Regions from separate parts of the Streptomyces sp. NPDC088124 genome, predicted to be linked through region 2. Evidence: riboswitches for the same ligand, from Rfam matches in the RefSeq annotation. Region 2 holds a riboswitch; the other holds the start of a gene.

Region 1 (4,380 bases), on a different contig from region 2:
CCGCGTCGTGCACCGCCGCGCAGATGTCGCCGATGTGCTCCTCGAACACCCCGTGCGTGGACGGGTAGGTGACCATCAGGACGGCCAGCTCCGCGCCGTACTGCTCGATCTTCGCCCGCAGGTCCTCGACGTCGACGTCGCCGTCCTCGCGCGTCTTGACGACGACGACCCGCATCCCGGCCATGACCGCGCTCGCCGCGTTCGTGCCGTGCGCGGAGGACGGGATGAGGCAGACGGTGCGCCCGGTCTCGCCGTTGGCCCGGTGGTACGCCCGTACGGCGAGCAGTCCGGCCAGCTCGCCCTGCGAACCGGCGTTGGGCTGGAGGGAGACCGCGTCGTACCCGGTGACCTCGGCGAGCCGCTCCTCCAGCTCGCGGATCAGCGTCAGATACCCCTGGGCCTGCTCGGCCGGGGCGAAGGGGTGCAGCGCGCCGAACTCGGGCCAGGTGACCGGCTCCATCTCGGTGGTCGCGTTCAGCTTCATGGTGCAGGAGCCGAGCGGGATCATGCCGCGGTCCAGCGCGTAGTCACGGTCGGCGAGCCGGCGCAGGTAGCGCAGCATCGCGGTCTCGGAGCGGTGCTGGTGGAAGACGGGGTGCGTCAGATAGTCGTCGGTGCGCAGCAGTTGGCCGGGGAGTACGTCGTCGGTGGCCGCGTCCAGCGCCTCGATGTCGCCCTGGACGCCGAAGGCGGTCCACACGGCGGCGAGCTGGGCGCGGCCGGTGGTCTCGTCGCAGGCCACGGAGACGTGGTCGGCGTCGCTCTGGTGGAGGTTGACGCCGCCCTCCCGCGCGGCGGCGACGATCTCGGCGGCGCGGCCCGGCACGCGGAGCGTGAGCGTGTCGAAGTACGTGTCGTGCACGGTCTCCACCCCGCCGGCGCGCAGTCCCGCGGCGAGCACCGCCGCGTACCGGTGCGTGCGCCGCGCGATGGCGCGCAGACCGTCGGGGCCGTGGTAGACCGCGTACATCCCGGCCATGACGGCGAGGAGCACCTGTGCGGTGCAGATGTTGCTGGTGGCCTTCTCACGGCGGATGTGCTGCTCGCGGGTCTGGAGCGCGAGCCGGTACGCCTTGTTGCCGTCGGCGTCCACGGAGACCCCGACGAGCCGTCCCGGCAGGCTGCGCGCGAGCTTCTCGCGCACGGCCATGAAGCCGGCGTGCGGTCCGCCGAAGCCCATGGGAACGCCGAAGCGCTGGGTGGTGCCGACCGCGATGTCGGCGCCCAGCTCACCGGGCGGGGTGAGGAGCGTGAGCGCGAGGAGATCGGCGGCGACGGTGACGACCGCGCCGAGGTCGTGCGCCCGCTCGATCACGGTCCTGATGTCCCGTACGGCCCCGGAGGCGCCCGGGTACTGGAGCAGCACCCCGAAGACACCGCGCTCGGCGGCCTCGGCGGGGATGCCCTCGCCGAGGTCGGTGACGACGACCTCGACACCGGTCGGCTCGGCGCGGGTTCGGATCACCTCGATCGTCTGCGGCAGCGTGTCGGCGTCCACGAGGAAGACACCGCCCTTGACCTTGCCGACGCGGCGGGAGAGCGCCATGGCCTCGGCGGCGGCCGTGGACTCGTCCAGCAGGGAGGCGCCGGAGGTGGGCAGCCCCGTCAGCTCGGCCACGACGGTCTGGAAGTTGAGCAGGGCCTCCAGCCGGCCCTGGGAGATCTCGGGCTGGTACGGCGTGTACGCGGTGTACCAGGCCGGGTTCTCCATGACGTTGCGGAGGATCACCGGCGGTGTGAAGGTGCCGTAGTAGCCGAGCCCGATCATCGGCGCGAGCACCTGGTTCCGGTCGGCGAGGGAGCGCAGCTCGGCGAGGACCTCGGCCTCGGTGCGGGCGTCCGGGAGGTCGAGGGCCTCCGCGCTCTTGATCGCGTCGGGCACCGCGGCGGCGGTCAGCTCGTCGAGCGAGCCGTAACCGACCTGCGCGAGCATCTTCGCCTGCGCCCCCGCGTCGGGGCCGATGTGGCGCTGTTCGAAGGGGGTGCCTCGCTCCAGCTGGGCGAGCGGCGTGCGGTGGGCGTTCATGTACGGAGGCCTCCTGGTCTGCCACGACCTGCGGGGGCACCAAGGCGCGGGTGCCCTAAACGGCCTCCCCCTCTGTCATCTCGACCTGAGAGCTTCACCGGCCCGCCGTGCGGCGGTCCGGCTTTCACCGTCGGTGAGAGCGGATGCCGTACGGTACGGCGCCCGCCCTGCTTTCCAGAGTGACCTCGTCCGCGCGGTACGGGGGCCTGAGAGATTCCGGGGAGGATTTGCTCCTTCGGCGCCTCCGGTGGGCTCACCGGAGGACTCTCCCGCACGGGGTCAGCAGCCGCTTGCCAGCCTACCAGCGGGGTCTTCCGGACAACTTTCGAGTGGCCGTCCCACCGGTTCTGCACTTTCGTAGTGTTCAGGAGCAGTTGCGACCCGCTGGAGGGACCGTGGAGACCCATATCGATCCGCGCAGCCTGATAGGACGCAAGGCCTACGACCGTGAGGGCCGTAAGTTCGGCACGGTCGACGAGGTCTATCTCGACGACGCCACGGGGACGCCCGAATGGGCCGCCGTGCGCACCGGACTCTTCAGCCGTGACGCCTTCGTCCCCCTCGCCCCCAGCACCCTGGCCGAGGAGGGGCTGCGGGTCCCTTTCGAACGCGCGTTGATCAAGGACGCCCCCGATTTCGGTGTCGGTCGCCATCTCTCCCCCGACCAGGAGCTTCAGCTCTACCACCACTACGGTCTCGCCCTGCCGTCCCCGGAACCCCCGGAGGGGCCCGCGGGCCTCTCCGGCCGTGACAACGAGCGTGACTTCGGGCGGCTGGCGGGCCACGACGACTGACCCGGCGACCGACCGGTCCCGGGTACGAGGGGCAGCGGCTCGGAGAGTTCCAGAGCGGGATCGTCGGCCCAGAACGTCCGCACCCACCCCGGTGCGGATCCGGGCTCCTCGAACCGTACGGTGACCCTCCGCAGCCCGCTGCCCTGCACCCAGCCCGGCCCGAACTCAGCGTGGCGCACATCGTGTCCGGCCGGGAACCGCCGCTCCCCGGCCGGGCCGGACGTCCCGGCCGGCGACGGCGGCCCGTCCCCCGTGTCCGCCGCCCCCTGCGCCGGGGAGTTTCCCTGCCCCGCCCCGCCGCCGGCCACGGCGTCGCCCTGCCCCTCCTCCGGCCCGCCGGGGGCCGCAGCGGCCGCCCCGGGCTCCTCCTCCGCCGCGCGCTCCCGGGCCGCGGCCTGCGCGAAGAGGTCCTCCTGCGTGAAGTCGGCGAGCCCGGTCACCCCCACCCCGAGCAGCCGTACGCCCCCTGTGGTGTCCACGGACTCCAGGAGGCGCCCGGCCGCCTCCCGTACCACTCCCGGGTCGTCCGTGGGGCCTCTGAGCGTCTCCGAGCGGGTCAGGGTGGAGAAGTCGTACCTGCGCACCTTGAGGACGACCGTGCGCCCGGAGTGCCCGGACGCCCGGAGCCGGCGCACGCACCGCTCGGCGAGCCGGTCCACCTCCGTACGCACCCGCACCCGGTCGTGGAGATCGGTGTCGAAGGTGTCCTCGACCGAGACGGACTTGGCCTCCCGCTCGGACACCACGGGCCGGTCGTCGTGGCCGAGCGCCATCCGGTGCAGCGAGGTGCCGTGCGCTCTGCCCAGCAGCCGTACCAGCTCGTCCTCGCCCGCCTCGGCGAGATCGGCGACCGTCGTCATGCCGGCCCGCCGCAGATGCTCGCCCGTCGCGGGCCCCACACCGGGCAGGGTCCGTACGGACATGGGCCCCAGCAGCTCACGCTCCGTGCCGGGCTCTATCAGGACCAGCCCGTCCGGCTTGGCCTGCTCGGAGCCGATCTTCGCGAGCATCTTGGACCCGGCGAGCCCCACCGAGCCGCTGAGCCCGGTCCGCGCCCTGATGTCCCGGCGCAGCCGCTCCCCCGCGGCCAGCGCCGAGGCCGTGTCATGGGCCGAGCCGCCCGCCTCCAGGTCCACGAACGCCTCGTCCAGGCTGAGCGGCTCCACCAGCGGCGAGAGCCTGCCCAGCAGCTCCATCACCTGCTCGCTGACCGCGCGGTAGAGCGTGAAGCGCGGCACGAGATACGCCGCGTTCGGCGCGAGGCGCCGTGCCTGGGCCATCGGCATCGCGGAGTGCACCCCGAACCGCCGCGCTTCGTACGAGGCCGTCGAGACCACACCACGCGGCCCCAAACCCCCGACGACCACCGGTTTTCCACGCAGACTGGGCTTCGCCGCCTGCTCTGCGGCGGCGAAGAAGGCATCCATGTCCAGATGCAGCACGGTCGGCGCGGTTCTCACACCACCGATGCTGCCTCACGCCACTGACAATCGGCCCGGGACGCTGCCGCCCTGCCCCCCGTTCCGCGGGACGGGGCCGCTCAGACGGCCCGGTCGCGGC
Region 2 (4,380 bases):
CGGCTGGCCTGACACCGACTTGACGGCGGGTGCGCGTGCCGCGTAGGCGGGGCGGTGCGGGGCGCCTGGTTCCGGCCGCGTGCGCCGTGGCCGGAGCGGAGACGTGCCCGCGACTACGGCTCATACCCGCCCCGGCCGGTCGTACCCTTCCGGTCACGCGCGCTCGTAGAAGGGCCGGACCTTCGCCAGCAGCCACTCGCCGACCGGGTCCTGCGTCAGGTCCAGCAGCAGGAGGTTGACCGGCCAGGCCACCGGAACCCGGCCCAGGGCGCGGCCGAGCGCGTCCATCGGCGCGTTGCGGTCGGCGGCCTCCCAGGAGGAGAGCTGGACGCCGATGAAGAGCACCGGCGGCTCGCCCTCGACGCTGGCGAGCGCGCGCCGGGCGGTGGCCACGGTGCCCACCGCGCCGAACTCGGCCGCGGCGGCGGAGAGGAAGTCGACCGGGTCCTCCTGCCAGTCCGGCTCGAAGAGCCTGACCCGGCCCCCGCTGGCCGGCCCGTCGAGCGGGGTACGTCCCGCCCGGCACAGCTCGGCGACGGCGAGCGGCGGCAGCGGCGCACCGACCGCACCACCGGGGTTGACCGCGATGCCGAGCTGCGGCGGCAGCCCGCGGGCGAAGTCACGGGCCGGCGCGACGGTGAACGCCATGTGCTCGCCGACGCACTGGAGGAACTGCTGGTGCGAGCTGAACACCGGGACGTACGGTGCGCCGTCGATCTCGACCGTCGGCAGATCGAGCGAGGGACTGTCGGGGCCGCCCCCGTTGGGCAGCGGTACCCAGATCTCGCTGCGGCCGAGCACCTCGACCAGCCGCCCGCCCGCCGCGTCGTTGCCGAGCGAGGCGGTGAGCACCTCTTCCAGCTCGTTCCCCGGCCATGCAGTGTTCACCACGTGTTACCCCTCCACCCAGTACGCCCGGCGCCCGGTCCGCCCGGGACCTGCCGCGGCACCCAGCACCCTAATAGAGCGTGGCGCGGGTCACTCCGTTCCCGGCGCGGAGCCCAGGACCGGTCCGTCTAAGAACGCGATCCGCTCCAGACCGCCCGCCGCGTCCCGGTCGAGCAGCACCACCGAGGCGCACCCCTCCGGGAGCCGGCCCGCCGCCACCGCCGCGAGCAGCCGGCGGACCGCGCCGCGGTGGCGCGCGAAGGCGTACCCCGAGACGCCCCGGCCGCGCTCCCGCTGGCCCGCGCGGGCGGTCTCCGGCGGCACGTCCAGCACGAGCAGATGCAGCCGGCGCCCGCGTCTGACGGCCTCCCGGGCGAGCCAGCGCCGTACCCATGTCTGCGTACCGCAGTCGTGCACGACGGGGCTCGCGCCCGAGCGCAGCACACGCCGCAGCCCCGCGTAGTGCGCCGTCCGTACCAGGGGGCGGTAGACGGCGTAGGGCAGTACGGACGGCATCCGCCGCGCCCAGCGGTCCCGCGCGTCCTGGGAGTCGATGCCGCCGCCCCCGGCGGCCCGCCGGATCAGCGTGGACTTGCCGCTGCCGGGCAGCCCGGAGACGACCACCAGGTCCCCGGCGCCGAAGACCAGCCCCTCGGGCCCCCGGCCCGGCCCCAGCCCCCGCAGGTCGCGCACGGCGGGCCCGGCGGGCGGGGGCACCACCCCCACGGGTCCCTCACCGAGCGCGCCCGCCCCCTGCTGTACGGGCACGCCCGCGGTCGTGGCACACGCGCCGGACCCCTGCGAGATCATCGCCGTCCCCCTGTCAGCTCAGTCCGTGCCGGCCCGGTCGGTCCGGTCGGCCCGGCCGGTGGCCGCCCCGTCCGGCCTGCCCATGTCTCTTGCCCATGAAGTGTAAAGACTTGGTAATGTCCCGCAAGCCTCTCACCTGTACCGGAGATGTGCCGACCGGCCGCGCCGTGTCGCCGCGCCCCGTGCGATGATGTGCCCGCCAACTCCATACCGGCCGTTTGAATCCGCGCGGGAGAGTCCCGGTCGCCCTGTGCGCCGGGCGCCGAAGGAGCAAGATCCTCCCTTGAATCTCTCAGGCCCCGTACCGCGCGGACGAGGCAGATCTGAAAAGCGGGCCGTGTCGTCACGGCCCCACCCAAGGTGCAAGTCATGACCTCAGTACGCGGGGTCGTGATGAACCTCTCAGGTTCCGATGACAGATGGGGAGGATCGTCCTCGTAGTCATGCCCTGGGAGCCACACCGATGAGCCATGTCCCCCCGAGCAGCACCCCCCGCCGTACCGCCCTCGACGCCACGCACCGCGCGCTGGGCGCGACCATGACCGACTTCGCGGGCTGGGACATGCCGCTGCGCTACGGCAGTGAGCGCGACGAGCACACCGCGGTCCGTACCCGCGCCGGGCTCTTCGACCTCTCCCACATGGGCGAGATCACCGTCACGGGGCCGGACGCAGGGCGTCTCCTCGACCACGCGCTCGTCGGCAACATCGGCGCCGTGGCCGTGGGCCGCGCCCGGTACACGATGATCTGCCAGGAGGACGGCGGGATTCTGGACGACCTGATCGTCTACCGCCTCGGCGAGGACACGTACATGGTCGTCGCCAACGCCTCCAACGCCGGGACGGTCCTGGACGCGCTCACCGCCCGCGCCGCCGGGTTCGACGCCGCCGTACGGGACGACCGGGACGCGTACGCCCTGCTGGCCGTCCAGGGCCCGGAGTCGCCCGGCATCCTGAAGACGCTGACCGACGCCGACCTGGACGGGCTCAAGTACTACGCGGGCCTGCCCGGCACCGTCGCCGGGGTCCCCGCCCTGATCGCGCGGACCGGCTACACCGGCGAGGACGGCTTCGAGCTCTTCGTCGAGCCGCGCCACGCCGAGCGGCTGTGGCAGGCGCTCACCGAGGCCGGCGCGGGCGTGGGCCTGGTGCCCTGCGGGCTCTCCTGCCGCGACACCCTCCGGCTGGAGGCGGGCATGCCGCTCTACGGGAACGAGCTGTCCACCGCCCTGACCCCGTTCGACGCGGGCCTCGGCCGCGTCGTGAAGTTCGACAAGACCTCGAACGGCGGCGCCTTCGTCGGCCGCGAGGCGCTGGCGGCGGCCGCCGAGCGCGCCGCGGCCGCCCCGCCGCGCAAGCTGGTCGGCCTGATCGCCGAGGGCCGCCGCGTCCCGCGCGCCGGGTACCCGGTGGTCGCCGACGGCGCCGTCGTGGGCGAGGTCACCTCGGGCGCCCCGTCGCCGACCCTGGGCCGGCCCATCGCGATGGCGTACGTGGACGCCGCGCACGCCGCGCCCGGTACGGCCGGGGTCGGCGTGGACATCCGCGGCTCCCACGAGCCGTACGAGGTCGTGGCGCTGCCGTTCTACAAGCGCCAGAAGTGATCAGGCGCCGGAAGTGATACGGACGCCCTCCGCGCCCGTCCCGTCTCGGTCCGCAAGACAGCGGTTCCGCACCACACCCTCGCGTACAGGAGAATTCAGGTCATGAGCAACCCCCAGCAGCTTCGCTACAGCAAGGAGCACGAGTGGCTGACGGCCGCCGAGGACGGCGTGTCGACGGTCGGTATCACGGAGTACGCGGCCAACGCCCTCGGCGATGTCGTGTACGCCCAGCTTCCCGAGGTCGGTGACACGGTGACCGCGGGCGAGACCTGCGGAGAGCTGGAGTCCACCAAGTCCGTCAGCGATCTGTACGCCCCGGTGACCGGCGAGGTCACCGAGACGAACCAGGACGTCGTCGACGACCCCTCACTGGTGAACTCCGCGCCCTTCGAGGGCGGCTGGCTGTTCAAGGTACGCGTCACGGAGGAGCCGGAGGACCTGCTCACCGCCGAGGAATACACGACGTTCTCCGGCAACTGACCTCGGGCTGACGTGACGCAGCTCACCCGGACGACCCCGCACCAAGACACCCCAGGGACCGTGATGTCTTCGAAGTCGCTTCTGAACGCCTCACTCCACGAGCTGGACCCCGACGTCGCCGCCGCTGTCGACGCCGAACTCCACCGCCAGCAGTCCACCCTCGAAATGATCGCCTCGGAGAACTTCGCGCCGGTCGCGGTCATGGAGGCCCAGGGCTCCGTCCTGACCAACAAGTACGCCGAGGGCTACCCCGGCCGCCGCTACTACGGCGGCTGCGAGCACGTCGACGTGGTCGAGCAGATCGCCATCGACCGGGTGAAGGCGCTCTTCGGCGCCGAGCACGCGAACGTACAGCCGCACTCGGGTGCCCAGGCGAACGCGGCCGCGATGTTCGCGCTGCTCTCCCCCGGCGACACGATCATGGGTCTGAACCTCGCCCACGGCGGGCACCTCACCCACGGCATGAAGATCAACTTCTCCGGCAAGCTGTACAACGTCGTCGCGTACCACGTCGACGGCGAAACCGGCCAGATCGACATGGCCGAGGTCGAGCGGCTCGCCAAGGAGTCCCGCCCGAAGCTGATCGTGGCCGGCTGGTC

The links. A riboswitch is a leader RNA that binds a small molecule or an ion and turns the genes downstream of it on or off. The one in region 2 is predicted to bind glycine.
Region 1: linked by a shared signal. The riboswitch ahead of gcvP (aminomethyl-transferring glycine dehydrogenase) and the one ahead of gcvT (glycine cleavage system aminomethyltransferase GcvT) in region 2 are both predicted to bind glycine.

The regions. Positions count from the first base shown of each region.
Region 1 is NZ_JBFBJB010000075.1:32,598-36,977, forward strand. It holds gene gcvP (aminomethyl-transferring glycine dehydrogenase) at 1-2,026, opposite strand, end outside; glycine riboswitch at 2,211-2,308, opposite strand; gene AB0P17_RS38400 (PRC-barrel domain-containing protein) at 2,422-2,820, shown strand; gene AB0P17_RS38405 (DNA polymerase IV) at 2,715-4,280, opposite strand; gene AB0P17_RS38410 (MerR family transcriptional regulator) at 4,361-4,380, opposite strand, start outside.
Region 2 is NZ_JBFBJB010000021.1:130,692-135,071, forward strand. It holds gene AB0P17_RS19305 (enhanced serine sensitivity protein SseB) at 154-888, opposite strand; gene AB0P17_RS19310 (AAA family ATPase) at 979-1,698, opposite strand; glycine riboswitch at 1,918-2,015, shown strand; gene gcvT (glycine cleavage system aminomethyltransferase GcvT) at 2,162-3,301, shown strand; gene gcvH (glycine cleavage system protein GcvH) at 3,404-3,781, shown strand; gene glyA (serine hydroxymethyltransferase) at 3,845-4,380, shown strand, end outside.